4 regions of the Spirillospora sp. NPDC000708 genome follow, and region 1 is predicted to be linked to each of the others. Evidence: riboswitches for the same ligand, from Rfam matches in the RefSeq annotation. Region 1 holds a riboswitch; each other region holds the start of a gene.

Region 1 (7,510 bases):
ACCGCCACGCCGAGCGCGGTGCCGGTCTGCCGGGCCGCGTTGAGCGCCCCCTGCCCCGTCGCCGCCAGCCGCAGCGGGACGGCCGCCGACATGTCGGCGATGCACGCCGGGATCGCCAGCGGGCTCCCGGTCCCGATCAGTATCTGGACGGCGAACACCGTCCACAGCGACGCCCCGCCTCCCGCGAGGACGAGCCCGCCCAGCACGTCCATCGCCATCCCCGCGAGCATCACCCGCCGTGCCCCGAACCGGACGACGAGCCGGCCCGTGACCATCGGGACGAACGCCACCGGGACGGTCATCGGCAGGAACGCCAGCCCCGCCCGCAACGCCGTCAGCCCGCGCTCGTCCACCATCCACTGGGTCAGCGTGAACAGCAGGCCGTAGTAGACGAGCTGCGACGCGACCGCGACGACCAGGTCCACGCGGACCCGGCGCAGCGCCATCAGCGCGGGCGGCAGCACCGGCGACGCCGCCCGCCGCTGCGTCGCCGGGAGAACGGCGACGGCCGCGAGCGCGGCGAGCAGCGCCACGGCGGGCGGGACCCGCAGCCAGCCGCTCGTCCCCGCGTCCACCAGCCCGAACGTCAGCGCGGTGAGCCCGGCGACCGACAGCAGCAACCCGGTGCGGTCGATCGGCCGCGCCGTCCCCGACCGGTGCCCGCTCAGCCCGCCCGACGCCGCGAGCGCCAGCACCGCGACCGGGACGTTCACCAGGAACACCAGCCGCCATCCGGCGAGCGACACCAGCGCGCCGCCGAGCACCGGTCCCGCGACGATGCCGAGGCCGGTGATCGAGACGAGCGCGCCGATCCGGCGGGACCGCTCGTCCGGGTCCGGGTAGAGCGCGGCGAGCAGCGCCATCGACGCGGGCACCAGCCCGGCGGCGGGCACGCCGAGCAGCGCCCGGCCCGCGATCAGGAGCCCGGCGCCGGGCGCGGCCGCGCAGAGCAGCGCGACGGCGGCGAACGCGCCGAGCGCCGCCCGGTACACCCGGCGCGGGCCCCACCGGTCGGCGACCGAGCCGGACGCGAGCATCAGTCCGGCGAGCACCACCGTGTAGGCGTCCACCGCCCAGGGCAGTGCCGCCGCGGGCGCGTGCAGGTCGCGCCGCATGTCGGGCAGCGCCACGTTGAGGATCGTCGCGTCCATCGCGATCATGAAGTTGCCGGCCGCGATGCCGGCGAACCGGAGCGGGGCGCCCCGCCGGGCCGGCGGGCTGTCGGGGATCGTCATGGCCACGACCCTCGCCGTCCGGCCGCCCCGCCCGACAGGCCGTGGATCCGATGGGGCCATCGAGAAGTCCGATGGCATAATCCGGACGTGGATTCGCGCTACCTGCGGGCCTTCGTGGCCGTGGCGGAGACCGGGGGCATCTCCTCCGCCGCCGAGCGGCTCGGCTACGCCCAGTCGAGCCTCAGCATCCAGCTGCGCCGGCTGGAGGACGACCTCGGCGTCCGCGTCCTGGCCCGCACCAGCACCGGCACCGCCCTCACCGACGCGGGCCGCCGCCTGCTGCCCTACGCGGTGCAGTCCCTCGAACTGGAGGACCGGATGCGCCGCGCCGCGCGCGACCAGGCCCCGCGGCTGCGCGTCGGCGCCCTGGACTGCCTCGCCGACGAGTGGACGACCGACCTGCTCGCCGCCTTCCAGCACGGCGCCGCCGGCCCGGGCACCGCGCGCGAGGTGGACCTGGCGGTCGGCGACCGCGCGTTCCTCGCCGCCGGGCTAGAGGCCGGCCGTCTCGACCTCGTGTTCGTCTACGACAACGGCGTCCCCGCCACGGGCCCCCACGAGATCGTCGCCGAGGACCGCGTCGTCCTGGTCGCCGCGCCCGAGCACCCCCTCGCCCAGGCGTCGCCGCTGGATCCGGCCGCGCTGATGGCGGCGGAGTTCCTCATCGTCAACCCCGAGTGCACGTCCGAGATGCTGACCCGCCGCTACGGCCGCGCCCTCGGCCCGGGCACCCGCATCGGCATGGCCACCGGCTCCCTCGCCGCGCTGCGCCGGATGGCCGCGCTCGGCCGCGGCGTCGCGCTCGTCCCGGAGACGGCCGTCCGCGCCGAACTCGACGCCGGCGACCTCGTCCGGCTCGATCCCGCCGTCGACGAGGTCACCGGCGTCCACGTCGAGGCCCGGTGGCGTCCCGGTGCCGAGCCCCTGGTCCGCCCCCTGGTCGAGCTGGCCCGGAGGTCCGCCGGCCTGGCGCGCGGCGAGGCCGGTGCGGCTCGGGCGTCTTGACGGCGGGCGTCTTGACGGCGGCGGACCGCCGTCCGACGATTCGATCATGGCGACGGCAGAGGACGGCGCGGCGGCGGACGGGCGGCGCGCCGGGACGGGCCCCGGCGAGATCGCGGACGACGGGTCGGCGGTCGAGTTCTACGCCGCGCTCCCGCCGGACGTCGCGAGCGCCGCGCTCGTCCACACGACGATCCCGGCCGGCACGCCGGTCCTGGAGCTGGGCGCGGGCACCGGGCGGGTCACCCGCCCGCTGGTCGGGTTCGGCCATCCGGTGACGGCGGTGGACGGCTCCGCGGCGATGCTCGCCCGGATCGAGGGCGCGCGGACGGTGTGCTCGCCGATCCAGGATCTGGACCTGCCCGACCGGTTCGGCTGCGTCCTGCTGATGTCGTACCTGGTCAACTACGGCGACCGGGCGGCGCTCCTCGCGGCCTGCCGGCGCCACGTCCGGCCGGACGGCGTGGTCGTCGTCCAGCGCGACACGGGAAGGCACTGGCACGACGACGCGCCCCGGGAGTGGACGCACGACGGCGTCCGCTACCGGGTGGCGCACCTGGAACGGCCCGGCCCCGGAACGGTCGTCGCGACGCTCGAATACCGGATCGGCGAGCGGCGCTGGACGCACACCTTCACCAACCGGCACCTCGGCGACGAGGAGCTTCCCGCCGTGCTGGACGCGGCGGGCCTGCGCCTCGGCCACTTCCTGGACGACGACGGCGCCTGGTTCACCGCCCGCCCCCGCTGACCCGCGGCCCGGCCTGTCGGACCCGTGCGGCACATTGGTCCGCGAAAACGGCGGAGCCGACGCATGCGGGAGGACCGATGGACGAGCGGACGTGGTGGGCCCTGATCGAGGACGCGCGGGCCGAGGCCGGTGCGCACGCCGACGACCGCGACTCCCCCGACGACCCGCTGATCGACCTGGTGGCCGACCGGCTCGCGGAACTGGACGGCCCCGGCATCGTCGCGTTCGACGCCATGCTGACGCGCGTCCTCGACTCGGCGTACCGGCGGCCGCTCTGGAACGCCGCCTACCTCATCGAGGGCGGCTGCGGCGACGACGGATTCATGGACTTCCGCGCCGGGCTCGCGCTGCTGGGACGCGACGTGTTCGCGCGCGCCGTCGACGACCCCGACACGCTGGCCGACGTCCCCACGGTGGTGCGGATGGCCCGGGAGGACGAGGGGTGGATCGGCGCGGAGGGCCTGCACTACGCGGCGCGCAGCACCTACAAGCGCGTCATGGGAGAGACCGAGTCGTTCGACGCGGCGATGGAGTCGGCCGTGCGCTCGATGCGGCGGCCCGAGCGTCCCGCGGGCGAGAACTGGGACGTCGAGGACGACGCCGAGACCCGGCTGCACCTGCCCCGGCTGGCCGCCCTGTTCCTCTGAGCGGTTGTGTCTCCATGAGCTTGACAGCTAATGGCATTAGCCTTAGCTTGTAGCTAACGCCATTAGCCAAGCAGGAGGGCACCAGGCCATGAGCACCGCCACCGTTCCGACCGTCCGCAAGGGTTCCGCCGCGCTCGTGGCCCGCCGCACCGCCTGGGGCGCGAACGCGCTGTTCTGGACCGCGTTCGCCGTCCTCGAAGGCGTCAACCACGGCTGGCTCGCCGCGCTCCTCGCGGTCGCGTTCTTCATCGCGCCCGACCTCACCTTCCTGGCCGGGATCCGGGACGCGCACACCGTCGAGCGCGGGCAGCTCCCGGCACGCGCCGTCCCGTACTACAACGCCGCGCACCGCGCGCTGGTCCCGCTCGCGCTCATCGCGCTCTACACCGTCGCTCCGTTCGCGTGGGCTCCGATCTTCGCCGGGCTCTGCGGCTGGATGGCGCACATCTCGATCGACCGCGCCGTCGGCTACGGCCTGCGCACCAAGGACGGCTTCCAGCGCCACTGACCCCCTCCCCCGACCCGAAGGCGGGCACCGCTACGATCGCGGACGGCGTGAACTGACGCGAGGTGCCCCTCGGGGAGAATCGGGAAGCCGGTGCGAATCCGGCACGGGCCCGCCGCGGTGACCGGGAAGCCGCCGCCCACGCGCGCACGCGCGGCCACTGGCCGTCAGGCCGGGAAGGCGGGCGGTGAGGCGTCGATCCGGGAGTCCGAAGACCGGCCTCGCTCCACCGGCCGCCCGCCCCGGGCGGCCCGACCGCAGCGGGAGCCTGCCCATGAACCTGTACGACGTCATCCACCGCCGCCGCGATGTACGCGCCGAGTTCACCGGCGCGCCGATCCCGGACGGCGTCCTCGACCGCGTCCTCACCGCCGCGCACGCCGCCCCCAGCGTCGGCCTCTCCCAGCCCTGGGACTTCGTGCTGGTCCGCGACCCGGACGTCCGCCGCGCGTTCCACGACCACGTCCGGTCCGAGCGCGACGCGTTCGCCGCCACCCTCACCGGCGACGCCGCCGCCCGCTTCGCCCGCATCAAGATCGACGGGGTGCTCGAATCCACCGTGTCGATCGTGGTGACCTACGACGCCGAGCGCGGCGGCCCCGCCGTCCTCGGCCGGCACGCGATCGCCGACGCCGGCCTGTACTCCGTCTGCCTGGCCGTCCAGAACCTCTGGCTGGCGGCGACGGCGGAGGGACTGGGCGTCGGCTGGGTGTCGTTCTACCGCGAGCCCTACCTGCGCGACCTCCTCGGCATCCCGGCGGGCGTCCGGCCGGTCGCCTGGCTGTGCGTCGGGCCGGTCACGCACCTGGAGGCCGTCCCGGACCTCGAACGGCACGGCTGGCGCCACCGCCGCCCCCTCCACGCGGCCGTCCACCACGACCGCTGGTGAGCACGGCACCCGAATAATCAGGTGCGCCGCCCCGCCCATGGCGTGATCATGCCTGCATGGACCCCGTACGCATCAGGCGCATGTCGCGGGACGACCTCGTCGCGACCGAGCGCGCGGCGGCGGTGACGTTCCTCGAAGGCGACCGCCTCAGCCGGCGGGTGGGCGAACCGGACCCGGAACCGCCGACGGAGGAGCAGTCCCGCCGCCTGATCGACCGCCTGGGCCACTTCCTGTCCGTCGACCCGGACGGCTGCTGGCTCGCCGAAGAGGGCCGGGACGTCGTGGGCTTCGCCGTCTCCCAGAACCGCGAAGGGCTCTGGTACCTGGCGACCTACGGCGTCCTGCCCGGCCGGCAGGGGAAGGGCATCGGCAAGCGCCTGATGGACGCCGTCCTCGCGCACGCCGGCGACCGGCCGGGCCTGTTCTCCTCGACGGTGCATCCGGCGGCGACGCGCCGCTACCGTCTGGCGGGCTTCACCCTGCACCCGCAGATGCGGATGGTCGGCACCGTCGACCGGTCCACGCTGCCAGCCGTCCGCGGACTGCGGGACGGGCGCGCCGACGACCTCGAATGGATGGACCGGCTGGACACCGCCGTCCGCGGCGCGGGCCACGGCCCCGACCACGTCCACATGCTGGAGACGCTGCGGCTGGTCGTCTCCGACGCGCCCGGCCGGCGCGGCTACGTCTACATCGACGAGGGCGCGGGACGTCCCGCGCTGCTGGCCGCCGACCGTCCCGAGACCGCCGAGACCCTGCTGTGGGAGGCGCTCGCCGCCGCGCGCGGGGACACCCTCGTCAACTGCATCACCACCGACAACCACTGGGCGGTGGACGTCGGCCTCGCCGCCCGCCTCGACATCGGCCAGGAGGGCTACATCGCCGTCCGCGGCATGCCCGCCCCCGCCCCCTACCTGGCGAGCGGCCACTACCTGTGACCCGGCCGTCCTGCCGCGAGAAGGGGTGGGACGCTTCCGGGCAATCAAGGACGTGACCCCCCTCCACGCCTCCAGAAGGGTCCCGCATGACCCTTCCTCCAGCGCCACGGGACGAGCCGTGACGGGCGCCCCCTCCGAAACGGGCGCCCCGGCGGAGCCGGAGCCGTCGGACGCCGACGTCATCGCCGCCGCGCGGCGCGACCCCGAACGGTTCGCGGACCTTTTCGACCGGCACTACCGGGACATCCACCGCTACGTGGACCGGCGGCTCGGCGCGGACGCCGCGGACGACATCGCGGCCGAGACGTTCCTGATCGCCTTCCGCCGCCGCGCCGTGTTCGACCCGGCGCACACCTCGGCGCGCCCCTGGCTGTACGGCATCGCGACCCGCCTGATCAGCCGCCACCGCCGCGACGAGCTGCGCCGCTACAAGGCGATGGCCCGGATGCGCACCGCCGACGTCGTCGAGAGCCACGAGAGCAGCGTGACCTCGGCGGTGGACGCCGCGAGCTTCGGCCTGAGCCCGGCCCTGGCGCGCCTGCGGCACGGCGACCGCGACGTCCTGCTCCTCGTGGCGCTGGCCGAACTCAGCTACCCGGAGGTCGCCGAAGCCCTCGGAATCGCCTACGGGACGGTCTGCTCGCGGCTGAGCCGCGCCCGCAAACAGGTCCGCGCCGCATTGCGCGCATCGGGACACGACGAGGAGGACGACCGTGGATGATCTGACCCTCATCAGCCGGATGCACACCGCCGAGCGACCCCCGTCCCCCGAGACCACGCACGCGGCCCGCCGCCGCCTCCTGGCCGAGGCCGCCGCCCCGCGCCGCCGCCTCGCGCGGCTCTTCCAGCCGAAGCGGAGGGCAGCGCTGGTCGCGGCGGCCACCGCATGCGCGCTCGCCGCCGCCTCATGGACGGCTTACCGAGGGGAGACGCGGCCCCTCTACCATCCCGAACCCCTGGCCGACCAGAACGGCCCCGCCTCCACGTTCCTGCTCGCCGCTGCCGACGCCAGCACAAGGCACGCCTCCGACGGGCGCCTGTGGTACGTCCACCGCGTGGTGGGCAAGTCGGTGGTGGTTCCGTCCACCCGTCATCACGGTGCCCACTACACCGTGCAGACCACCAAGGACGCCTACATCCTCAGCGCCAAGTCGGCGAAGGACTTCGGCCCGCTCCCCGGCGGCGAAAGGGAAACGACGACCAGCCTGGGCTGGGACGGCGAGAAGGTCGCGGTCCGGCCCGCAACGCCCGCCGACGGTAAGGCGTGGAGAGCGGACGGGCGCCCCGACGCGGCGCAACTCGGCATCAGGGACCTGGACGACGAGGTCGGCAGCCCGTTCCTGCAGGAGGGCGCCGAACTCGACTTCGGCGTCGACGCTGCGCGCCGGCTCCCCGCCAACCCGTCCAAGCTGCGCGCATGGCTCCTGAACTACGCGACGAAGTTCGACCACCGGCGCCTGCGCGCCCCGGACCTCTACCTCTTCCTGAACGCCCCCTCCCTGCTCGCCGACCGCGCGGTCACCGACCGGGTCCGGATCGCCACGTA
Region 2 (7,510 bases), on a different contig from region 1:
CGTCCTCGCCACCAAGTTCGGCGGGAACCAGGACGCGGACGGCATCCTCGTCCCCGGCATGGGGCGGCCCGAGTACGTCCGGCGGGCCCTGGACGCCAGCCTGTCGCGGCTCCGGACCGACCACGTGGACCTGTACTACCTGCACCGCCTCGACCCCACGACCCCGATCGAGGAGACGGCCGGGGTGCTCGGCGAGCTCGTCCAGGCGGGGAAGATCGGCGGGTACGGGCTGTCGGAGGTGTCGGAGCGGACGCTGCGGCGCGCGCACGCCGTCCACCCCGTGACGGCGCTGCAGACCGAGTACTCGCCGCTCCAGCGGGCGCCGGAGAAGGAGCTGATCCCGGCGTGCGCGGAGCTGGGCGTCGCGTTCGTCGCCTACAGCCCGCTCGGGCGGGGCCTCCTCGGCGGCCAGGTCCGCGGCTTCGACGACCTGGAGGCGGGCGACTGGCGGCGCGGGAACCCGCGCTTCCAGGCCGGCAACGTGGAGCGCAACGTCTCGCTCGCGGACCGGGTGGCGGCGCTCGCCGCCGAGCAGGGCGTCACGGCGGCGCAGCTCGTGCTGGCCTGGCTGGTCGACCGCGGCGCGCTGCCGATCCCGGGGACCCGCAAGGCCGCGAACGCCCGCGCCAACGCCGCCGCCGGGGACCTGGCGCTGGACGCGCCGGTCTTCGCGCGGCTGGAGGAGATCGTCCCCCCGGACGCGGCGGCGGGCGCCCAGGGCAACGAGTCCTACCTCGCCAACCTCGACACCTGAGCCGGCCCCCACGCCGGAGCCGCCGGACGGCCCGTCCCGGGATCGGGGCGGGCCGTCCGCGCGGTCAGCGGCGGGGACCGCCGCGCAGGCGGGAGAGGAGGTTGCGGGCCTTCTCATGGTTGCGCGGGTCGTTGATGAACCGCTCCGCCTTCGCGCGGGCCTTCTGCGCCTGCGGGCTGCGGGCGAGCTGCTCCGCCTTGGCCCGCGCCTTCTGGCCCTGCGGGCCGTGCGCGAACTGCTCCGCCTTGGCCTTCGCCTTCTGCGCCTGCGGGCTCTGCGCGAGCCGCTCCGCCTTCGCCCGGGCCTTCTGCCCCTGCGGTCCCCGGACGAAATTCATGATCCGGTCGATGAGAGAAGCCATGTTCTTCCTCCTCGGCCTAGCTTCCCCAGTTCAACGCGTATCCCGGCCGGAAAGTTCGGGGCCGGGGCCCGCGGGGCGTCAGAACGCCTCGTCGAAGGCGACGGTGCCCTCCACACCGATCTGGTATGCCGACACGCGGCGCTCGAAGAAGTTCGACAGCTCCTGGACGTCCTGCAGCTCCATGAACGCGAACGGGTTCGCCGTCCCGTAGCGGACCGGCAGGCCGAGGCGGGCGAGCCGCTGGTCGGCGACGTACTCCAGGTAGGCGCGCATGTCGCCGGCGCTCATCCCGGGCAGGCCGTCGCCGCACAGGTCGCGCGCGAACGCCAGCTCCGCCTCGACGGCCTCCTCCAGCATCGTCGTGACCTGCGCGGTCAGCTCCGCGTCGAACAGCTCCGGCTCCTCCGCCCGGACGGTGTCGACGACGGAGAACGCGAACTCCATGTGCATGGACTCGTCCCGGAAGACCCAGTTCGTCCCGGACGCGAGACCGTTCAGCAGGCCGCGGGAGCGCAGCCAGTACACGTAGGCGAACGCGCCGTAGAAGAACAGGCCCTCGATGCACGCGGCGAAGCAGATCAGGTTAAGCAGGAACGCGCGCCGGTCCGCGGCGGTGCGCAGCTCGTCCAGCGCGCCGAGCGAGTCGATCCAGCGGAAGCAGAACTCCGCCTTCGCCCGGATGGACGGGATGTGCTCGATCGCCGCGAACGCCCGGGCCCGCTCGTCCTGGTCGGGCAGGTAGGTGTCGAGGAGGGTCAGGTAGAACTGGACGTGCACGGCCTCCTCGAACAGCTGCCGCGACAGGTACAGCCGCGCCTCCGGCGCGTTGACGTGCTTGTAGAGGTTGAGGACGAGGTTGTTCGCCACGATCGAGTCGCCGGTGGCGAAGAACGCGACGAGCCTGTTCACCAGGTGCAGCTCCGCCGGCGTGAGGCGGGCGAGATCGGCGAGGTCGGAGGCGAGGTCCACCTCCTCGACCGTCCAGGTGTTGCGGATCGCGGCGCGGTAGCGCTCGTAGAAGTCGGGATAGCGCATGGGCCGCAGGGTCAGGTCCATGCCGGGGTCGAGCAGCGGCATTACTGGCACGCCTCGCAGGTCTCGGGGTTCTCCAGGGAGCAGACCGCCGCGGCGACGGTCGTCTGCGCGATCCGCGTGGCGGGCCGGGAGCGCAGGTAGTAGGTGGTCTTGAGGCCGCTGCGCCACGCGTAGGCGTACATCGAGGACAGCTTCCCGATCGTCGGCGTCTCCATGAACAGGTTCAGGGAGTGCGACTGGTCGATGTACGGGGTGCGGGCGGCGGCGAGGTCGATGAGGGCCTTCTGCGGCAGCTCCCAGGCCGTCCGGTAGAGGTCCCGCATCTCCTCGGGCAGGTCGACGAGGCCCTGGATCGAGCCGTTCGCCCGCTTGATCGCCTCGCGGACGGCGTCGTTCCACAGCCCGAGCGACTTCAGGTCCTCGACGAGGTACCCGTTGATCTGCAGGAACTCGCCGGACAGCGTCTCGCGCTTGAACAGGTTGGACACCTGCGGCTCGATGCACTCGTAGCAGCCCGCGATGGACGCGATCGTGGCGGTCGGCGCGATCGCGATCAGCAGCGAGTTGCGGAGCCCGACGTCGGCGATCCGGGCGCGGAGCGCGTCCCATTCGGCGGGACGGGTGGGCGCGGCGTCCGGGAAGTGGTCGATGTGCAGCTGGCCGCGCGCGGTGCGGGTCTCGGCGTAGGCGGGGAGCCGGCCGTGCGCCTCGGCGAGGTCGGCGGACGCGGCGTAGGCGGCGAGCGCGATCTCCTCGGCGATCCGGGTGGACAGCTCGCGGGCCTCGGCGGAGTCGAACGGGAGCCGGAGCGTGAAGAACACGTCGGCGAGACCCATGACGCCGAGGCCGACGGGACGCCACTTCCGGTTGGCCGTTTCCGCCTCGGGCGTCGGGTAGAAGCCGCGGTCGATGGTGCGGTCCAGGAACCGGACGGCGGTGCGGACGGTCGCGCGGAGCCGGTCCCAGTCGATCCCGGACGGCGACACGTGCGCGGCCAGGTTCACCGACCCGAGGTTGCACACCGCCGCCTCGTTATCGCCCGTGACCTCCAGGATCTCGGTGCACAGGTTCGACAGGTGGACGGTCCGGCCCGGCTCGGCGGTCTGGTTGCAGGCCCGGTTCGCGGCGTCCTTGAAGGTCATCCAGCCGTTGCCGGTCTCCGCGAGCGTCCGCATCATCCGCCCGTACAGCTTCCGCGCCGGGACCTGCCGGACGTACCGGCCCTCCTTTTCGGCCGCCCGGTACGCGGCGTCGAAGGCGTCGCCCCACAGGTCCGTCAGCTCCGGGACCTCCTTCGGGTCGAACAGCGACCACGTCCCGTCCGCCTCGACGCGGCGCATGAACTCGTCCGGGATCCAGTTCGCCAGGTTCAGGTCGTGGGTGCGGCGCGCCTCCTCGCCGGTGTTGTCGCGCAGTTCGAGGAACTCCTCGACGTCGGCGTGCCACGGCTCCAGGTACACGCACGCGGCGCCCTTGCGGCGGCCGCCCTGGTTGACGGCGGCGACGGACGCGTCCAGCGTGCGCAGCCACGGGACGATCCCGTTCGAGTGCCCGTTCGTCCCCCGGATCAGCGACCCGCGCGACCGGACCCGCGTCCAGGAGATCCCGATCCCGCCCGCGTACTTGCTGAGCCGCGCGACCTGCCCGTACCGCTCGTAGATCGCCTCCAGCTCGTCGCGCGGCGAGTCCAGCAGGAAGCACGACGACAGCTGCGGGCGCCGCGCCGCGGAGTTGAACAGGGTCGGCGAGCTGGGCAGATAGGACAGCGTGCTGAGCAGCCGGTACAGCTCGGCGGCCTCGTCGACGGTGTCGGACAGGCCCACGGCCACCCGCAGGAAGAAGTGCTGCGGCCGCTCCAGGACGAGCCGGGTCCGCGGATGCCGCAGCAGGTACCGGTCGTAGAGGGTGCGGAGCCCGAAGTATCCGAACCGGTCGTCCGCCTCCTCGACCGCGCCTCCCGAGGGGGGGCGACCCCCCGCGCCCCCCGGACCCTCGTCGATGAGGCGGTCCAGCGCGGCGGCGTTCTCGGCGACGAACGCGGCGGGGCCGTCGGCGAGGAGGCCCTCGGCGTGCGCGGCGGCGACGGACTCCGCGAAGCCCCGGACGCCGGCCTCGGCGGTCTCGTCGCGGATCCGGGCGGCCAGCAGCCGCGCGGCGACCCGGGAGTACCCCGGCTCCACCGCGACCAGCGCGGCGGCCTCCCCGATCGCCAGGTCCCGCAGGGCGGCGGCGCTCGCGCCGTCCCCGGCCCGGACCGCGCCGAGCACCCGTTCCGGCGCGGTCCCCTCGACGCCGGCGCAGGCCGCGGCGACCTCGGCCGCGATCCGCTCGGCGGCCGGCGCCTCCGCGGGCATGGTGACTGTCACGTTCTCTCCCCTCGTGAGACGGCCTCGCGAGGGCATGCGAACGGGCGCGGCGGCAGGCTGCCGCGCACCGTCCCCCGGCTCACCCGCGAAGCCTCGGACGTACGGCGTGCATGGCAGGTCTTCGGACTCGCGGGCACCCGCGCCTCCTGCCGGAGGCACGACCTACTGGCCGTCGCTTCCCGATCCGGACGATCCGGTTCAGTGCCTGTGACGGCGGTCGTTCCCGCTCACCGCTGCGGGGCAGTCCCGGACTTGCACCGGGTTCCCTCTTACGACGCCCCCGCCGCGAGCGGCGGGGGCGAACCAGCACGGGATTGAACCCTACATCTTGTTGATCCTCATTGCGCAACCCCAACATGTAGGGCGCGTCGGGACCGGATCGCGGGGGTCGGATGCGCGCCCGCGGACCGGGGTGGGACGATGTCCCCGTCATGTCCCCGCGTCCCAGGCAGCCGGCCTTCCGCACCGCGCGCGCGGTCGTCTTCGCGACCGTGTGCGTCGCGCTCGCGACCGTCGGCCACGACCTGGCGTCGCACGAGCCGGTGCCGGGCTGGGCGGTGCTCGCCGGGTTCGGCGCGGCCCTCGCCGTCGCCGCCGCCCTCGCCGGCCACGAGCGCTCCCTCCCGACGATCATGGGCGGGCTGCTCGGCGGCCAGTTCGCGCTGCACACGCTGTTCGCGAGCGCCACCGAGGGCATGCGCGACTGCGACACCGCCGCGCACGCGGGACACGCCGCCGCGACGCCCGCGATGCACGGCTCCGGCACGTCCATGACCGTCGCGCACGTCGCCGCCGCCGTGGTCGCGGCCTGGTGGCTGCGGCGCGGCGAGCGGGCCGCGTGGTCCCTCGCGCGGCGCCTCGCGTCCGCCGCCGACCGCCCGATCCGGCTGCTGCTCGCGCTGCTGCTGATCGAACCGGCGGAGCGCCCGCTGCGTACCCCGGTGGTGCCGGTGGCGGCCGGCGCGATCGCCACGGGACGCGCGCTCCGGCACCAGGTCGTCCGGCGGGGACCCCCTCCGCGTTCGAGGGCGCTCGCCCACCTCTGAGCGAGCGCCGTACGTCACCGGCCGCCGGATCCACGGCGCCCGGCCCTTCCCGTACGACTCGAACGGAGTTCCGTCTTGCCTTCCCGCACGCATGCCCGCCGGCTCGGCACGCTCGCCGTCCTCGCCGGCGCCGGCGTGGTCGCGTTCGCGACCGCCGCGTCCGCGCACGTCACCGTCAACCCGAAGACCGCCGAGCAGGGCTCCTACGCCAAGGTCTCGTTCCGGGTGCCGAACGAGGAGGACAACGCCGCCACCACCAAGCTCGTGGTGAACCTCCCCACCGACCACCCGCTCGCGTCGGTGTCGGTGCGGCCCGTCCCCGGCTGGACGGCGAAGGTCGTGGAGTCCACGCTGCCGAAGCCGGTCAAGACCGAGGGCGGCGAGCTGACCAAGGCCGTCACGCAGATCACCTGGTCCGGCGGCAGGATCGAGCCCGGCCAGTTCCAGGAGTTCGACGTCTCGCTCGGCCCGCTGCCGACCGACACCGACACGTTGACGTTCAAGGCCGACCAGACCTACTCCGACGGCCAGGTCGTCAAGTGGGAGCAGGACCCGGGCGACGGCACCAACGAGCCCGAGCACCCGGCGCCCACGCTCAAGCTGACGCCCAAGGGCGCCTCCGACACCGCAGCCGCCGGGCTCACCGCCCGGTCCAAGCCCGCCGCCAAGGCGGAGGCGAATTCCGACGACGGCACCGCCCGCGTGCTCGGCGGCGCCGGCATCGGCGTCGGCGTGATCGGCATCGCGGTCGGCGGCTACGGCCTGTCCCGGGCGCGGAGCCGGGCGTGAGCCGGGCCGTCCGGCGCACCGCCGCCGGCGCCGCCGCGGCCCTCGCCGCGCTGGCGCTGACCGTCCCGCCCGCCTCCGCCCATACGTCGCTGACCGGCGCGAACCCCGCCGCGAACGCGACGGTCGCGCCGCCGACCCAGATCGTCCTGACGTACGCCGACCCGGTGCAGCTGCCGCAGGTCGTGCTGACGGACGCCGGCGGCGGGCGGCACGAGGCGGGCAAGGCCCAGGCGGTGGACAACAAGGTCACCGAGGCGGTGAAGGGCACGCTGCCGAACGGTGTGTACACGGTCGGCTGGCGCGTCGTGTCGCCGGACGGCCACCCGATCAGCGGCACCTACACGTTCACCGTCACCGGGTCCACCGGCGCCGCCGGCACCGCGCCCGGGGCGACCGCGCCCGCCGCGAAGGCCGCCGGGAACGGCTCCGGCGGCTCGTCCGGCTGGCTGTGGATCGGCCTGGCCGCCGCCGTCGTGGTGGTCGCGGGCGGCGGGCTCGCCTGGTACCGCCGAACCTCGGGAGAATCCCCGGAGAAATGATCATCGGTCTTCCGGTCGGGTGATTACAGCGTTACAGTGATTACCGACCGGAAGATCACCCCTGGGGGCCCAGTGATCGTCGAGTACATCCGCTACCGGATCGACCGGGCGAGGGCGGAGGAGTTCGAAGCCGCCTACGCCCGCGCCGCCGTCCCGCTCGCCGCCGCCCCTCAGTGCGTCGACTACGAGCTGACCCGCTGCGTCGACGAGCCCGAGTGCTACATCCTGCGGATCCGCTGGACGTCCGCCGAGGACCACTCCCAGGGCTTCCGCTCCGGCGAGCACTTCCCCGCCTTCTTCGCCGAGATCAAGCCGTACGTCCAGCAGATCGAGGAGATGCGGCACTACGAGGCGACGCCCGTCCACGGCAAGGGCTCGTCCGTCCCCACCATGTACGACTGGGCCGGCGGCGCCGACGCCCTCCAGCGCCTCACCGAGGTCTTCTACACCGCCGTCCTCAAGGACGACCTGCTCCGCCCCCTCTTCGAGCACATGGCCCCGGACCACCCGAAATGGGTCGCGATCTGGCTGGGCGAGGTGTTCCGGGGCCCCGAGCGTTACAGCCGCGAGCGCGGCGGCTACCACCACATGGTCCGGCAGCACCTCGGCAAGGCGATCAC
Region 3 (7,510 bases), on a different contig from region 1:
TCTGCCACACCGCCCGCCGTGCATGGGACACCTGTCTCGGATGCTGAGACGACGAGACAAGCGGCGCACATCGCGAACTCCTCCGCCATTTCAGCCGATAACGCTTTATAGAAGTGCGGGAAATGATCTCCCATGGTTAAGTAAGGTTTTCATCGCGTAAACACGCTTGCGCATGGCCGGGTGAATGACCGAGGATCGCGCTGTCCGCCGGAGGAGGGATTTGCGATGAGCGGGGATCCGGTTCGCGGAACGGTCGCGTCCTGGGACGACGAGAACGGCTGGGGCGTGCTCGTCTCGCCGGACGTCCCGGGCGAGGTCTGGGCGCACTTCTCCGCCGTCCGCACCGCACCCGGCGGCTTCGCCTCCCTGGATCCCGGTGAGAGCGTGCTGTTCACCTGGGAGGAAGCCGAGCAGGACGGCTACGCCTACCGCGCGCTGGACGTGCGGCGGGCGGGCCGGAGCTGAGGAGCCCCGCGGCGGACCCGGCACGGCCGCCCGCCGGACCCGGCGGGCGGCGACCATTTCCGAAGGGAATGCCTGTCATGCGCATGCACACATTCGGCCGGACGGCCGTGATCTCCGGAACGGCTCTGGCAATGGCGCTCGGCGCCGCCTCGGCCGCGTCCGCGCAGAACCGTCCGAGGCACCGTGCCCCGGACGCGGCGGCCCAATACTTCGTGTTCACCAAACGGCATCAGAGCTTCGCGCACCGGGACCGGATCGGCGCGTTCCACGCGCAGGTGAAGCTCACCGGGCGGTACTCGCGGCAGTACCCGATGGCGTGGTCGTTCCAGATCACCAACGGCAGGCTGAAGGCGATCGCGCGGGGCAACGCGGTCTGCACGGCGACCGGGCTGAACGGCCGCTACCACGACCGGCACGTCGTCCCGGTCGGCTACGTCTGGCACTCCACGGTCCGGCCGCACCGCGTCCGCAAGGTCTACGTCCTCTCGGGCACCTGCACCTTCCCGGTGCAGGTCGGCGGCAGGCCCGGACGGGCCTTCGTCGGGTTCGCCTTCCACTACGCGATCAACCCGGACGCGCGGGGGGTGAGCCCGAAGACCGCGGGCTCGGCGCTCACCACCTCGGTCCGCTACGGCCGCTGACGCGGCCGGCCATGACCGCGCCCGATGGCGCGCACCCGGGGACGGGCGCGCCATCGGGCGCCACCACGGATCAGGCGATCTTGTGGACCCAGCCGTAGGGGTCGGGGCGGGTGCCGTACTGGATGCCGACCAGCTCCTGCCGCAGCTTCATGGAGATCTCGCCGGGCTCGCCGTCGCCGATCGTCCACTCGCGGTCGCGGCCCCTGACCCGGCCGACCGGGCTGATGATCGCGGCGGTGCCGCAGCCGAACACCTCGGTGATCTCGCCGGACGCGCAGCCGGCCTGCCACTCGTCGATGCTGATCTTGCCCTCCTCGGCGGGGATGCCGAGGTCCGGGGCGAGCGTGAGCATCGAGTCGCGGGTGACGCCCGCGAGGAGCGTGCCGGTGAGCGCCGGGGTGAGCAGCCGGGCGTCGGAACCGGAGCCGTAGACGAACATCAGGTTCATCGAGCCGACCTCCTCGACCCAGCGGTGCTCCACCGCGTCGAGCCAGACGACCTGGTCGCAGCCCTGCGCGACGGCCTCGGCCTGGCCCGCGAACGACGCGGCGTAGTTGCCGCCGAACTTGGCCTCGCCGGTGCCGCCGGGCGCCGCGCGGGTGTAGTCCTGCGACAGCCACACCGAGACGGGCTTGATCCCGCGCGGGTAGTACAGCCCGGACGGGGACGCGATGATCATGAAGAGGAACTCGTGCGCCGGGCTGTTCACGCCGAGGGCGCGGGTCGTGGCGAACATGAACGGCCGCAGGTAGAGGCTGTGCCCCTCGGTGTCGGGCACCCACGCCTTGTCGGTGGCGACCAGCAGCTCGACGGCGTCGACGAACAGCTGCTCGGGGATCTGCGGCATGGCCATCCGCTTGGCGGATCGGTTCATCCGGGCCGCGTTCATGTACGGCCGGAAGGTGACGATCGAGCCGTCCGGCTGCTTGTAGGCCTTGAGGCCCTCGAACAGCTCCTGGGCGTAGTGGAACACCTGGCTGGCCGGGTCCATCGGGATCGGCCCGTACGGTTCGAGCTTCGCGTCGTACCACCCCCGGTCCGCCGAGTACCGGATGGTGATCATGTGGTCGGTGAAGTACCGGCCGAAGCCCGGATCGGCCAGGACGCGCTCGCGCTCGGCGGCCGTCGCGGGCCGCTCGGTCAGCGTGATCTCGAAGTCCAGGGTGTCGCTCATCGCCGTTCGTCCTCTCCCGATCGCCGGCGCGGCCCCATTGCCGCTGCGGCGTCCTTAGTCCCTATTGTCGTACTTTGTTCCTCGACCCCACTCCTCGCACGCGGCGCATACGGAAAACCGGGCGCGCCGCGAGGCGCGCCCGGAGTGTCCCTGCTCGTGGCCAGAGAGGCGCGCCCTCAGCCCGATACTCGCTTGGCGATCGCGTCGCCGATCTGGGCGGTCGACCGCGTCCCGAGCGCGCCGCGCTCGGCCAGGTCGTCGGAGACGGCCTGCTCGACGCGGCGGGCGGCCTCGCCCGCGCCGATGTGGTCGAGCAGCATCGCGACCGACAGGATCGTGGCGGTCGGGTCGGCCTTGCCCTGCCCCGCGATGTCGGGCGCGCTGCCGTGCACCGGCTCGAACATCGACGGCGCCGTCCGGTCGGGGTTGACGTTCCCGGACGCGGCGAGCCCGATGCCGCCGGCGATCGCGGCGCCGATGTCGGTGATGATGTCGCCGAACAGGTTGTCGGTGACGACGACGTCGAACCGCTGCGGCTGGCCGACGAAGAACATGGTGGCCGCGTCGACATGGCAGTAGTCGGTCGTGACCTGCGGGTACTCCGCACCGACCCGCTTCATGACGCGCTGGTAGAGATCACCGGCGAAGGTCAGGACGTTGTCCTTGTGGACGAGCGTCAGCTTCTTGCGCGGGCGCGACGCCGCGACCTCGAACGCGTAACGGACGACCCGCTCGACGCCGAAGGCGGTGTTCACGCTCTCCTGCGTGGCGACCTCGTGCTCGGTGCCCTTGCGCAGGACGCCGCCGACGCCCGTGTAGGGGCCCTCGGTGCCCTCGCGGACGACGACCATGTCGATGTCGTCGGGCGTGACGTCGGCGAGGGGGGTCTTCACGCCCGGGAACAGCTTCACCGGGCGGAGGTTGACGTAGTGGTCGAGCTCGAACCGGGTCCGCAGCAGCAGCCCGCGCTCCAGCGTCCCGCTCGGGACGCTCGGGTCGCCGACGGCGCCGAGCAGGATGACGTCCTGGCCGCGCAGCTCCTCCAGCACCGAGTCGGGCAGCGTCTCCCCGGTCCGGTGCCAGCGGGCGGCGCCCAGGTCGTAGGAGGTCTGCTCGAACGCGAGGCCGCTGGACGGGGCGACGGCCTCGAGGACCTTCAGTCCCTCGGCGACCACCTCGGGGCCGATCCCGTCACCGGGAATGACGGCCAGACGAATGCTGCGGGAAGCCATGGGCGTACTGTACTGCAAACGTCTCACTGCTTGGGCTTGCGTCTCATATCCCGGTATCGGTGTCTCGGCGGGGCGGTCCCGGCGGCCGCGGACGATCGCCGCGGACGGCGGCGCGAACGTCACCTTTGTCACCCTTCGCGGGCTTGACGCGCCGGTGGGGAGAGGAGACGCTCTCCTCGACAAGTTCACATCGAGGCGACGGTGCGCAGGAACCTGGTGCGAATCCAGGACGGTCCCGCCACTGTGACCAGGGAGTCTCCCCCAGCACGACCACGGCCGGCCGCACCGGCGGGAAGGTCGGAGGGAGACGGCGATCTGGGAGTCAGGACACTGACCCGTCGTCCTCCCGCAACCGGGGCGAGTGCACCCCGTGAGGAGACCCGACATGGCCGAGTCCGCCGTACCGTCCGCCACGTCCCCGCAGGCCGAGCCGTCCGCGGCGCCCCTGCGCCTGCCGATCCGCGACATCGTGCCATGGGCGGTGCTCGCCGTCGTGCTGGCCGCGATCCTGATCTACTTCGTCGGCGCCGAGCAGGGCGCGACGTCGGTCTTCGGCGGCACCTGGGTGCACGAGTTCACCCACGACGGCCGGCACCTGCTCGGCTTCCCCTGCCACTAGGCCGCGCCGATGATGAGAGCACTGCTGGTCCGCGGGATGCTCGCGGGCCTGGCCGCTGCCGCCCTCGCCCTGGTCGTCGCGTGGCTGTACGGGGAGCCGCAGGTCGGGCACGCCATCGCGTTCGAGGAGGCCAGGGCGCACGCCGAGCACGCCGGGCACGAGCCGGAGGTCGTCGGCCGCACCGTGCAGAGGACCGCCGGCCTGACCACCGCCATGGCGGTGTACGGGACGGCGCTCGGCGGGCTGTTCTCGATCGCGTTCGCCTTCGCGTCCGGACGGCTAGGACGGCTCGGCGCGCGCGCCACCGCCGCCCTGGTAGCCCTCGCCGGGTTCGTGGCGATCGAGCTGGTGCCGTTCCTGAAGTACCCGGCGACGCCCCCGGCGGTCGGCAACCCGACCACGATCGGCGGCAGGACGGCGCTGTACTTCTGCATGATGGCGCTGGGGATCCTGGCGACGACCGCGGCGGTGATCGTGTGCCGCCGCCTCGTCCCCCGGCTCGGCGCCTGGAACGCGATCACGGCGACCGCGGCCGGCTACGCCGTCCTGCTGGCGGTCGTGTACCGGCTCACGCCGGAGCCCGAGGCGGTTCCGGAGCACTTCCCGGCCACGGTCCTGTGGGACTTCCGGCTCGCGTCCCTGGGCGTCCAGCTCGTCCTGTGGAGCACGATCGGGCTGCTGTTCGGTTACCTGACCGAGCGTTCGGTGGCCCGCCACCGGGCCGCCGTCCCGGCCTGACCGCCGCCGGCCGCCGTCACGGGCGCACCCGTGGCGGCGGCCCGTCGCGGCGCGGCGGGCGGCGCAGGCCGCAGTCGCCGCACATCTCGCCGCCGGGCGGGACGCGGTAGTACAGGCAGCAGTTGCGCCGGACGAAGCCGCGCGGGCCGAACACCCCGGCGCCCGCCAGCGGGGGCCGGGCCAGGAGTTCGCGGACGAGCGCGGCGCGGGCGCCGTCGGGCGGGCCGACGTTCAGGCCGCCGGCGAGGGCCGACGCCGCGTTCCCCCACAGCAGGCCGTCCGCGAGGCGGGTGAAGGTGAGCATCGTCGCGCGCAGCGGCTCCAGCTGGCCGGTCACGACCGCGTCGTGGACCAGGCCGGCCGCTTCGGCGGTGCCGTCGGCCCGGTGCCCGCGCGGTTCGGCCAGCCAGAGCGCGATGGGGGCGCCGGGCGCCCACCGCCAGTGCAGGCCGGACAGGTCGGGGACGACGCCCCGGGCCGCCGCCGCGACGACCGGCGACCACAGGCGCGACGCGAGGCCCTGGAACAGGATGGACGCGGCGACGCGCCGCTCGCGGGTGCCGAGCCGCTCGGCGTACAGGCCGGTGAGGCCGGCGAGCCGCGCGGGGTCGCGCTCGGGCAGCGGGCGCCAGGTCGGGTCGGCCTCCTCGGCCGGGTCCGTGGTGATCTCGAAGTAGGGCCCGAGGCGCCCGGCGGCGCGCAGCGCCTCCGCGACCTCCCCGGCCCCGGCGGGCATCGGCGACGGCATGGCGTTCACCCTGTCATGCCGCGCCGGCGCGTCTGCCGGGAGGCCCGGGGCCGCGCTACCGCGAGGGGTGGCCGCCGTTGTCGCGGCGGTCCAGGGCCGTCTGCAGGGCGCGGGCGGCCTCCTCCGCGGCGTCGTCCGCGGGCGTGCCGGTACGGGTGGTGTCGTTCATGATTCGCTCCGAATCGCCGAGACTCTGGATGCCGGGCCGCCCGGGACGCGTGGTTCGCACGGGTCCGGGCGCGGAATCGGGCTCATGGCCGGGTCGAACCTCCGCAGCGGCGCCGGCCCGCCGATGTCAGGCCCCGCTGCGGCAGCGAAGGATTACCACGAAACGCCGCATGACTGCCTTCGACGGTACCCGCCGTCCAGGCGACTGTCCCGACCCGTGGCGTAAAATCTCAACATATGAGACGTGACGGTGCTCACGACCACGACGGGCGGGCACCCGGCCCGTGCCGGACGCCCGCCCGCGGCGGTCACCTCTCGCTCTCCCGGGTCAGTCCAGGTCGACGCGGCGGCCCATGTCGGCGCCCACCTCGGCGGAGATCGCGTCGACGAGCTGCGACGGGATGCCGGAGTCGACGGTCAGCGCGATCAGCGCCTTGCCGCCCTTGGCGTCCCGGCCGACCTGCATGCCGGCGATGTTGACCTCGGCGTCGCCGAGCAGCTTGCCGACGGCGCCGACGATGCCCGGGCGGTCGACGTAGGAGAAGAACGCCATGTGCGCGGTCGGCACCAGCTCCATGTTGTAGCCGTTGATCTCGATGATCCGCTCGGCGTGCTTCGGGCCGGTCAGCGTGCCGGACACCGACACCACGCCGCCGTCGCCCATCGTGCCGCGCACCTGCACCACGTTCCGCCAGTCGGGGCTGTCCTCGCTGGTGGTGAGGGTGACCTCGACGCCCCGGTCGCGGGCCAGCAGCGGGGCGTTGACGAAGGTCACCGACTCCTCGACGACGTCCGAGAACACGCCCTTGAGCGCGGCCAGCTCCAGCACCTTGACGTCGTGCTCGGCGATCTCGCCGCGCACCACCACGTCCAGCCGGACGGGCACGCCGCCGGCGAGGGCGGTGAAGATCCGGCCGAGCTTCTCGGCCAGCGGCAGGCCGGGCTTGACGTCCTCGGCGACCGCGCCGCCCTGGACGTTCACCGCGTCCGGCACGAACTCGCCGGACAGCGCCAGCTTCACCGAGCGGGCGACCTGCGTGCCCGCCTTCTCCTGCGCCTCGTGCGTGCTGGCGCCGAGGTGCGGGGTGACGACCACGTTGTCGTGCACGAACAGCGGGCTGTCGGTGCAGGGCTCGCTGCTGAACACGTCGATGCCGGCGCCGGCGACCCGGCCGTCCTTCAGCGCGAGGTCGAGCGCCTCCTCGTCAACGATCCCGCCGCGCGCGGCGTTGACGATCCGCACGCTCGGCTTGACCTGGTGCAGCTCGCGGTCGCCGATGAGGCCGAGGGTCTCGGGGGTCTTCGGCAGGTGGACGGTGATGAAGTCGCTCTGCTGGAGCAGCTCGTCCAGGGTGACGAGCTTCACGCCGAGCTGGGCCGCGCGGGCCGCCTGCACGTACGGGTCGAACGCGATCACGTTCATGTCGAAGGCGGCGAGGCGCTGGGAGACCAGCACGCCGATGCGGCCGAGGCCGAGCACGCCGACGGTCTTGCCCTGCAGCTCGACGCCGGTGTACTTGGACCGCTTCCACTCGCCCTGCTTGAGCGCGGAGTGGCCCTGCGGAACGTTCCGGGCGGTGGCCAGCAGGAGGGCGATCGCGTGCTCGGCGGCGGTGACGATGTTGGAGGTCGGCGCGTTGACGACCATGACGCCGGCCTTGGTGGCGGCCTCCACGTCGACGTTGTCAAGGCCGACGCCGGCCCGCGCGACCACGCGCAGCCTCC
Region 4 (7,510 bases), on a different contig from region 1:
TCCTCGACGTCGACCCAGCCCCACTTCATCGGATAGGTGAACTCGTCCAGCACGTAGAGGCGGTACTTCTCGGCGGCCAGGTCGCGCTTGATCTGCTCCCAGCCCTCGCGGGCGTCGGCCTCGTGGTCGGCCTCGGTACCGGGCCGCTGGATCCACGACCAGCCCTCGCCCATCTTGTTCCAGGACACCGGCCCCCCTTCGCCGGTCCGCTCGTGCAGGCGGCCGAGCGCGAGCAGCGCGTTCTCCTCGCCGATCCGCCACTTCGCCGACTTGACGAACTGGAACACCCCGATCGGCCAGCCCTGGTTCCAGGCCCGCAGCGCGAGCCCGAACGCGGCCGTCGACTTCCCCTTGCCCGGTCCGGTGTGCACCATCACCAGCGGCCGGTTGCGGCGCTGCCTGGTGGTGAGCCCGTCGTCCGGCACGTACTCCGGCTTGCCCTGCGGCATCTCAGCCCCTGCTTCCTGGGTCGGCGGCGGTTTCCCCGGCGGTCATGCGGATTCCCCGGCGGTCACGGGAGGTCTTCTCCAACGGTCACGCGAGGTCTTCTCCAACGGTCACGCGACGTTCCGCGCGCCGCCGCGCGCGTCGCGGACGACCCCGGCGAGCGCGTCGGCGGCGAGGCGGTCGAGCCGGACGACCTCGGCGCCGAGCCGGGCGCCGAGCGCGGCGGCGAGTCCGAGCCGCACCGGCCCGGACTCGCAGTCGACGACCACCGACGCGACGCCGGCGAGCAGCCCGGCCGCCGCCGACGGGTCGGGGCCGTGGGTGGCGCGGCCGTCGGTCACCACGACCAGCAGCGGGCGGCGGGCCGGGTCGCGCAGCCGCTCGACCCGCAGCACCTCGGCGGCCCGTGCCAGCCCGGCGGACAGCGGGGTGCGGCCCCCGGTCGGCAGCGCGTCGAGGCGGCGCGCCCCGGCCTCCACCGACGACGTGGGCGGCAGCGCCAGGTCGGCGTCCCGTCCCCGGAAGGTGATGAGGCCGACCTTGTCGCGCCGCTGGTAGGCGTCGAGGAGGAGGCTGAGGACGGCGCCCTTCACCGCGCGCATCCGCTTGCGCGCCGCCATCGAACCGCTGGCGTCGACGACGAACAGGACGAGGTTGCCCTCCCGTCCGTCGCGGACCGCTTCGCGCAGGTCTTCGGGTTGGACGACCAGACCGGAACCGGTGCGTCCCCGCGCGCGCTGGTGCGGTGCCGCCGCGCGCAGCGTCGCCGTCAGGTGCAACCCGCGCGCGCCCGGCCGTGCGCCTGACACGCGTCCGTACGGGCTGCGCGCCTTGGAACGCCGTCCCGGCGCGCCTTCGCCCAGCCCGGGGACGGTGAAGAGGCGCGGCTTGTAGGCGGCGTCCGCCGGCGCGGGCTCGCTCTCGCCCGACCGCCCCGGGCCGCTCTCCCCGGACTGCGGCGTCTCCTCCGGGGGCGGGCCGGCCGGCGGCGGGACGGGCGCGTCCTGCCCGGAGCCGTCGGGAAGGCCGCCGCCTCCCCCGTCCGGGCCGTCCGGGCCGTCCGGGCCGTCGCCGGGAGGTCCCGGGTCGTCGGGTGGCTCCGGCTCGTCGCCGTGCTCTTCGAGCACCTCGTCGAGCTTCTGCCGGTCCAGGCCGGGCGCGTCGAACGGGTCGCGGCGGCGCCGGTGCGGCAGCGCGAGCCGCGCCGCCGTCCGGACGTCGTCGGCCGTCACCGCGTCGCGGCCGTGCCAGGCGGCCAGCGCGATCGCGGCCCGCGCCGTCACCAGGTCGGCGCGCAGGCCGTCCACCTCGAACGACGCGCACACGGCGGTGATCTGGCGGAGCGCGGCGTCGGTCAGCTCCACGCCGGGCAGCCGGCGGCGGGCGGCGGCGATCCGCCGGGCCAGGTCCGCCTCGTCCGCGGCGAAGGCCGCCGCGAAGCCGTCCGGATCGTCCTCGAACCGCAGCCGCCGCCGGACGACCTCGGCGCGCTCGGCCGGGTCGCGGGTCGCGGCGACCTCGACGGTCAGCCCGAACCGGTCCAGCAGCTGCGGGCGCAGCTCGCCCTCCTCCGGGTTCATCGTCCCGACCAGCAGGAACCGCGCCGCGTGCCGGACGGAGACGCCCTCGCGCTCGACGTACGACTCGCCCATGGCCGCCGCGTCCAGCAACAGGTCGACCAGGTGGTCATGGAGCAGGTTGACCTCGTCGACGTACAGGACGCCGCGGTGCGCGGCCGCGAGCAGGCCCGGCTCGAACGCCTTCACGCCCTCGGTCAGCGCGCGCTCGATGTCCAGCGAGCCGGTGAGCCGGTCCTCGGACGCGCCCACCGGCAGCTCGACCAGCCGCGCGTCCCGCGTCCCCGCCTCGCCGGGGGTGTGCGGGCCGTCGGGGCACGCCGGGTCGGGATCGTCCGGGTCGCAGGAGAACCGGCAGCCCGGCACGGCCGGCACCGGGGGCAGCAGCCCGGCCAGCGCGCGCACGATCGTCGACTTGGCGGTGCCCTTCTCGCCGCGGACCAGCACGCCGCCGACGCCCGGCGACACCGCGTTGATCAGCAGGGCGAGCTTCAGATCGGCCATTCCGACGACGGCGGAGAAGGGGTAGCGCGCGCGGGCGCGCCTCTCCGGCCGGCCGGTGTCCGGCGCCGACGCAGGTCGCACGTCTCGTCATCCTTCCTCGGGTGTCCACGCCCGTGGCGGTGCCTGTCCGACGGCCGGAGTCTCCTGGCTCCCGGATCACCGCTCCCCCTCGGCCTTCCAGCACCGCGTGCCGTGGCCGTGTCGAGGGGGGCTCCCCTGGTCACAGTTGCGGGACAGCCCCGGATTCGCACCGGGTTCCTCCGCGTCCGTCGCCCGCCCAGGATCGCACACCGGCCGGACGCGCTCGACCCGGCCATCTATCGGCGGAGTGCCGGTCAATGTTGGCGATACGCCAATGAGATGGTCTACTGGTCGGTATGGAGCGACGCGCAGCCCCGCGCGGCGAGGCCGCCGGAGCCGCGACGCCGCACCCGGGCGACACCAGGAGCCCGAAGGCCCGCTACCAGCGCCTGCCGCGCGACGAGCGGCGCGACCAGATCCTCGACGTCGCGCGCCGCATGTTCACCGAGCTGCCGTACGCGGAGGTGGCCACCGCGGCGATCGCCCGCGAGGCCGGCGTCCAGCGCGGGCTCATCCACTACTACTTCGGCACCAAGCGGGAGCTGTTCCTCAAGGTCGTCCAGGGCCTGACGGCCACCGCGGCGGTGCAGGCGCCGCCCCCTGACGAGCGGATGACGCTGCCTGAGACGGTCGAGCTGTGCGTGAACCTGTTCCTCGACACCGCCGAGCGGAACGCCACCACCTGGTTCGCGGCGCTGGACGCGGAGGGCTTCGGGCAGGACCCCGAGCTGCTCCACCTCGTCAACCGGTTCCGCGACCGGACGGTCGAGCACATGCTCGCCGTTCTGCGGGTGCCCGCGCCGACCGGCACGCTGCGGGCCGTCCTGCGCGTCTACTCCGGGCTCGCGGACGCGGCGACGCGGCAGTGGCTCCAGGAGCGGACCCTCGACCGCGCGCAGGTGCAGACGCTGCTGACCAGGTCGCTGCTGTCGATGGTCACCGACATCGCCCCCGCGCTGGAGGCCCAGGACGCGGCGGGCGGAGGGCGCCTAGAGGCCGGGGACCGGCTGCTTCACGCCGCCGCGCACCGGGACGGCGAACCAGACGGCCTTGCCGCGGACGCCCGGGCCGAGCCGTGACAGCGTCCGCAGCATGCCCCAGCGGCCCCGCGACAGCTCCCGGACGATGCTGAGACCGCGCCCGCAGTCCCCGGACGTCCACGAGTAGCCGGGCAGCGACGCGTCGACGTAGGCGTCGAAGACGGCGCACCGCACCTCGGCACCGACCGGAGCGCCCGCGAGGCCGGGACCGGCCAGGGCACCCGGGCTCGCCGGGGCGCCGGACGGCCGGGACTCGGCGCCGGGCGGGTCGCCCAGGTAGAGCCACAGCTCGTGCGGGCCGTGGTCGCCGGCGTGCTGGTGCGCGTTGGTGGCCAGCTCGCTCACCATCAGCTGCGCGTCGCCGATCGCCTCGTCCCGCACGCCGAGCGAGGCGAGCGCGTCGCGCAGCACGCGGCGGGCGTGGCTCGCGCAGCCGGGGCCGCCGGGGAGCGCCCACACCCAGCCCGGCCTGGCGCCGCCCGGCCCGCGCGCGCCCCCGGCGGCCATCGCGTCGGCCATGGCGGCGGCGTCGGTCATCATGTCCGCGGCGAGGTCGGCCGCCTGGTCGGAGGGGGCGCCGGGCGGCGCCGCGGGGTCGGCGGCCGGGGCGGCCGACCGGTCGTGCCCGGCGCGCGGCCCGGCGGTGCGCCGCGGCGCGCGCTGGCTCGCGTCGGTGGTCTCAGGCGGGGTCTTCACGAGTGCCTCCCGCGGGCCGCCTGCCGGGAGCGCGGTCCGGTCGCCGTCACTATCGGTCCCCGAGCAGTCACGCATTCAAGACTCTCGTGAGATTCTCACGTTCGCAAGCGCCTTGATGGAATTGCCCTGCCCTTCGTGCCGGGTTCGCCAATCGCGTTGTGGCGCGGCCCGAGAGCGGCGAGACTTCGCTCCCATGACCTACCGCCCCACCGTTCGTGGCCGCCGTCTGGCGCGGGAGCTCCGCAAGCTGCGCGAGGAGCAGGGACTCACCCTGCAGGAGGTGGCGGACCGCCTCGACTGGTCCCGGGCCACCGTCTCCCGGCTGGAGACCAGCCAGACCCGGCCGCGCCCCGGCGACATCGCCGACATCCTCGACCTGTACGGCGTTCCGAGCCCCGACCGCGACGCGCTGATCACGCTGGCCAGGCAGGCGGGGCAGCGCGGCTGGTGGACCGCCTACCAGGACGTCTTCGCGGGCAGCTACGTCGCGCTGGAGGACGAGGCGTCGCACATCCGCACCTGGGACCCGCAGCTCATCCACGGCCTGCTGCAGACCGAGGAGTACTCCCGCGCCGTCATCACGGCCGGCCGGCTGCTGCCCGCGCAGGAGGACATCGAGCGCCGCATCGCGGCCCGCAAGATCCGCCAGGCGCTGCTCGACCGCGAGAGCGCGCCCCGGCTCCAGGTGATCTTCGACGAGGCGGTGCTGCGCCGGCCCATCGGCGGCCGCGAGGTGATGCGCGCCCAGCTGGAGTCCCTGGTGGAGGCCGTGAAACGCCCGACGGTGACCGTTCAGGTCCTCCCGTTCACCCAGGGGGGACATGCGGGCCTTGACGGACGTTTCACCATTTTGTCGTATCCGGACCCCGCAGACCCCGATATCGCCTACGTAGAGGGGACCATGGGCGACGTTTACCTTGAGAGCAGCGAGGCAATAGCAAAACATAGGGACCGCTTCGATCGGATCGAGGCGGCCGCCTTGTCCCCCGAGGAATCCGCGCACCTCATAGCCGAGGCAGCAAGGAGCAGCCTGTGACCAACCTGCAGCGCGAACTCAACGGAGCCACCTGGCGCACGTCCTCCCACAGCGGGAGCGGCGACCAGTGCGTCGAGGTGGCCCCCCTCTCCAGCGATCTGCGCGCTGTTCGCGATTCGAAGGACCCCGGCGGACCGGCCCTGGTGCTGACGCCGGACGCCTGGCAGACCCTCCTCGACTCCATCCGGGAGGTCTGAGCACGATTCCGGAGGGCCGCGGCGCACGTCGCCGCGGCCCTTCGCCGTGCCCGCACGCCGTACCGCGCCCATGCCGGGGCCGGAACCGGGACCGGGGCGGTGACCCCGCCCTTCCCTGGAAAGTAGAACGTGTTCTAGTATCGCCCGTGCGGCGCCGACCCGGCGACGCGGCCCCGGCGACCCGGAGGATGGCATCGTGACCGCGGAACTCAAGCTCGGCATCAACGTCGGCTACTGGCAGCAGCACCCCGACGACCAGACCGAGACGGTGCTGGCCGCCGAGCGCTGCGGATACGACTCGGTCTTCACCGCCGAGGCCTACGGCTCCGACGCGTTCACCCCGCTCGCCTGGTACGCCGCCCGCACGTCCCGGATCAAGCTCGGCACCGCCGTCGTCCAGATGTCGGCGCGCACCCCCGCCGCCACCGCGATGCACGCGCTCACCCTCGACGCACTGTCCGGCGGGCGCGTGATCCTCGGCCTCGGCGCGTCCGGCCCCCAGGTCGTGGAGGGCTGGTACGGGCAGCCGTTCCCCAAGCCGCTCGCCCGCACCCGCGAGTACCTCGACATCGTCCGGCAGGTCTGGCGGCGCGAGGAGCCGGTCACCAGCAAGGGCCCGCACTACCCGCTGCCGTACCCGGGCGGCGCCGGCCTCGGCAAGCCGCTGAAGTCGATCGTCCACCCCGTCCGGCCGGAGATCCCCGTCTACCTCGGCGCCGAGGGGCCGAAGAACGTCGCGCTGTCCACCGAGGTCGCGCAGGGCTGGCTGCCGCTGTTCGTCGACCCCGAGCAGATCGAGCCGGTGTTCGGCGCGTCGCTGGCGAACCGCCCGGACGGCTTCGAGATCGCCGCGACCGTCACCACGATCGTCACCGACGACCTGGCGTCCGCGCTGGAGTTCGCCAAGATCCCCCTCGCGTTCTACATCGGCGGCATGGGCGCCAAGGACCGCAACTTCCACCTCGACCTCATCGGCCGGCTCGGCTACGCGGAGCAGGCCAAGCGCGTCCAGGAGCTGTTCCTCGACGGCCGCCGCGACGAGGCGATCAAGGCCGTCCCCGACGACCTCGCCGACTCGATCTCGCTGCTCGGCCCCCTCGGCCGGATCAAGGAGCGGCTCCAGCAGTGGCGCGACAGCCCGGTCAGCACCGTGCTGATCGCCGGGGTGAAGGACGAGCCGACGCTCCGCGCGATCAGGGAGATGGTCGACGGCTGAGCAAGAGGTTCGTACCTTTTCGCCCAGAATTATTACGTAACGGAAAGTTCCCGCCGTCGAGGCGCGGGTTCTACGTTCGTGATCAGACCACCCCGAGTGACCGGGGCATGGGGAGGGGCGGTCCGGTTCAGGCCGGGCCGCCCCTCCCCATTTCGGGGTGGGTCGCCCGTAACCGATCACACACGACGCGGTGGAATGGAGGCGGCGAACCGGGTGCTGCACCGAAGGCACCCGGAGATCAGAGACTGGAGATGGGACACACGATGTCCACGCAGGAAGACGCCGCCCGGCTGCTCGTGAGGACCCTCGAGGCGGAGGGCGTCGAATACGTCTTCGGCATACCCGGCGAGGAGAACATCCACTTCGTCCACGCCCTGAACGACTCCCCCATCCGCTACATCCTCGTCCGCCACGAGCAGGGCGCCGCGTTCATGGCCGAGATCTACGGCCGCCTCACCGGCAAGGCCGGCGTCGCCTCCGCCACCCTCGGCCCCGGCGCGATCAACCTGCAGCTCGGCGTCGCGGACGCCACCACCAACAGCACCCCCGTCGTCGCGATCTCCGCGCAGGTCGGCCTCGACCGCATCTACAAGGAGTCGCACCAGATCGTCGACCTGGTGTCGCTGTTCCGCCCCATCACCAAGTGGTCCGAGCTGGCCCCGACCGCCGAGGCACTGCCGGAGATGGTCCGCAAGGCGTTCAAGACCGCGCAGACC

The links. A riboswitch is a leader RNA that binds a small molecule or an ion and turns the genes downstream of it on or off. The one in region 1 is predicted to bind cobalamin.
Region 2: another riboswitch for cobalamin. It lies ahead of ABT299_RS12205 (ribonucleoside-diphosphate reductase subunit alpha); the one in region 1 lies ahead of bluB (5,6-dimethylbenzimidazole synthase).
Region 3: another riboswitch for cobalamin. It lies ahead of ABT299_RS42835 (CbtB domain-containing protein); the one in region 1 lies ahead of bluB (5,6-dimethylbenzimidazole synthase).
Region 4: another riboswitch for cobalamin. It lies ahead of ABT299_RS04580 (putative cobaltochelatase); the one in region 1 lies ahead of bluB (5,6-dimethylbenzimidazole synthase).

Annotation. Positions count from the first base shown of each region.
Region 1 covers NZ_JBEPCJ010000053.1:18,830-26,339, reverse strand. The annotation lists gene ABT299_RS31585 (MFS transporter) at 1-1,235, opposite strand, end outside; gene ABT299_RS31580 (LysR substrate-binding domain-containing protein) at 1,323-2,240, shown strand; gene ABT299_RS31575 (class I SAM-dependent methyltransferase) at 2,287-2,985, shown strand; gene ABT299_RS31570 (DUF4240 domain-containing protein) at 3,063-3,632, shown strand; gene ABT299_RS31565 (DUF4260 family protein) at 3,721-4,140, shown strand; cobalamin riboswitch at 4,194-4,366, shown strand; gene bluB (5,6-dimethylbenzimidazole synthase) at 4,412-5,026, shown strand; gene ABT299_RS31555 (GNAT family N-acetyltransferase) at 5,083-5,964, shown strand; gene ABT299_RS31550 (sigma-70 family RNA polymerase sigma factor) at 6,083-6,685, shown strand; gene ABT299_RS31545 (hypothetical protein) at 6,678-7,510, shown strand, end outside.
Region 2 covers NZ_JBEPCJ010000013.1:25,238-32,747, forward strand. The annotation lists gene ABT299_RS12190 (aldo/keto reductase) at 1-754, shown strand, start outside; gene ABT299_RS12195 (hypothetical protein) at 819-1,115, opposite strand; gene ABT299_RS12200 (ribonucleotide-diphosphate reductase subunit beta) at 1,194-2,192, opposite strand; gene ABT299_RS12205 (ribonucleoside-diphosphate reductase subunit alpha) at 2,192-4,516, opposite strand; cobalamin riboswitch at 4,611-4,839, opposite strand; gene ABT299_RS12210 (hypothetical protein) at 4,948-5,562, shown strand; gene ABT299_RS12215 (YcnI family copper-binding membrane protein) at 5,638-6,351, shown strand; gene ABT299_RS12220 (copper resistance CopC family protein) at 6,348-6,890, shown strand; gene ABT299_RS12225 (globin domain-containing protein) at 6,963-7,510, shown strand, end outside.
Region 3 covers NZ_JBEPCJ010000095.1:28,605-36,114, forward strand. The annotation lists gene ABT299_RS42815 (cold-shock protein) at 226-465, shown strand; gene ABT299_RS42820 (hypothetical protein) at 543-1,106, shown strand; gene ABT299_RS42825 (branched-chain amino acid aminotransferase) at 1,177-2,280, opposite strand; gene ABT299_RS42830 (3-isopropylmalate dehydrogenase) at 2,457-3,512, opposite strand; cobalamin riboswitch at 3,677-3,865, shown strand; gene ABT299_RS42835 (CbtB domain-containing protein) at 3,898-4,131, shown strand; gene ABT299_RS42840 (CbtA family protein) at 4,141-4,869, shown strand; gene ABT299_RS42845 ((2Fe-2S)-binding protein) at 4,886-5,617, opposite strand; gene serA (phosphoglycerate dehydrogenase) at 6,114-7,510, opposite strand, start outside.
Region 4 covers NZ_JBEPCJ010000004.1:51,012-58,521, reverse strand. The annotation lists gene cobO (cob(I)yrinic acid a,c-diamide adenosyltransferase) at 1-449, opposite strand, end outside; gene ABT299_RS04580 (putative cobaltochelatase) at 558-2,609, opposite strand; cobalamin riboswitch at 2,666-2,789, opposite strand; gene ABT299_RS04575 (TetR/AcrR family transcriptional regulator) at 2,906-3,688, shown strand; gene ABT299_RS04570 (ATP-binding protein) at 3,599-4,345, opposite strand; gene ABT299_RS04565 (helix-turn-helix domain-containing protein) at 4,539-5,381, shown strand; gene ABT299_RS04560 (DUF397 domain-containing protein) at 5,378-5,578, shown strand; gene ABT299_RS04555 (LLM class F420-dependent oxidoreductase) at 5,775-6,794, shown strand; gene ABT299_RS04550 (acetolactate synthase large subunit) at 7,058-7,510, shown strand, end outside.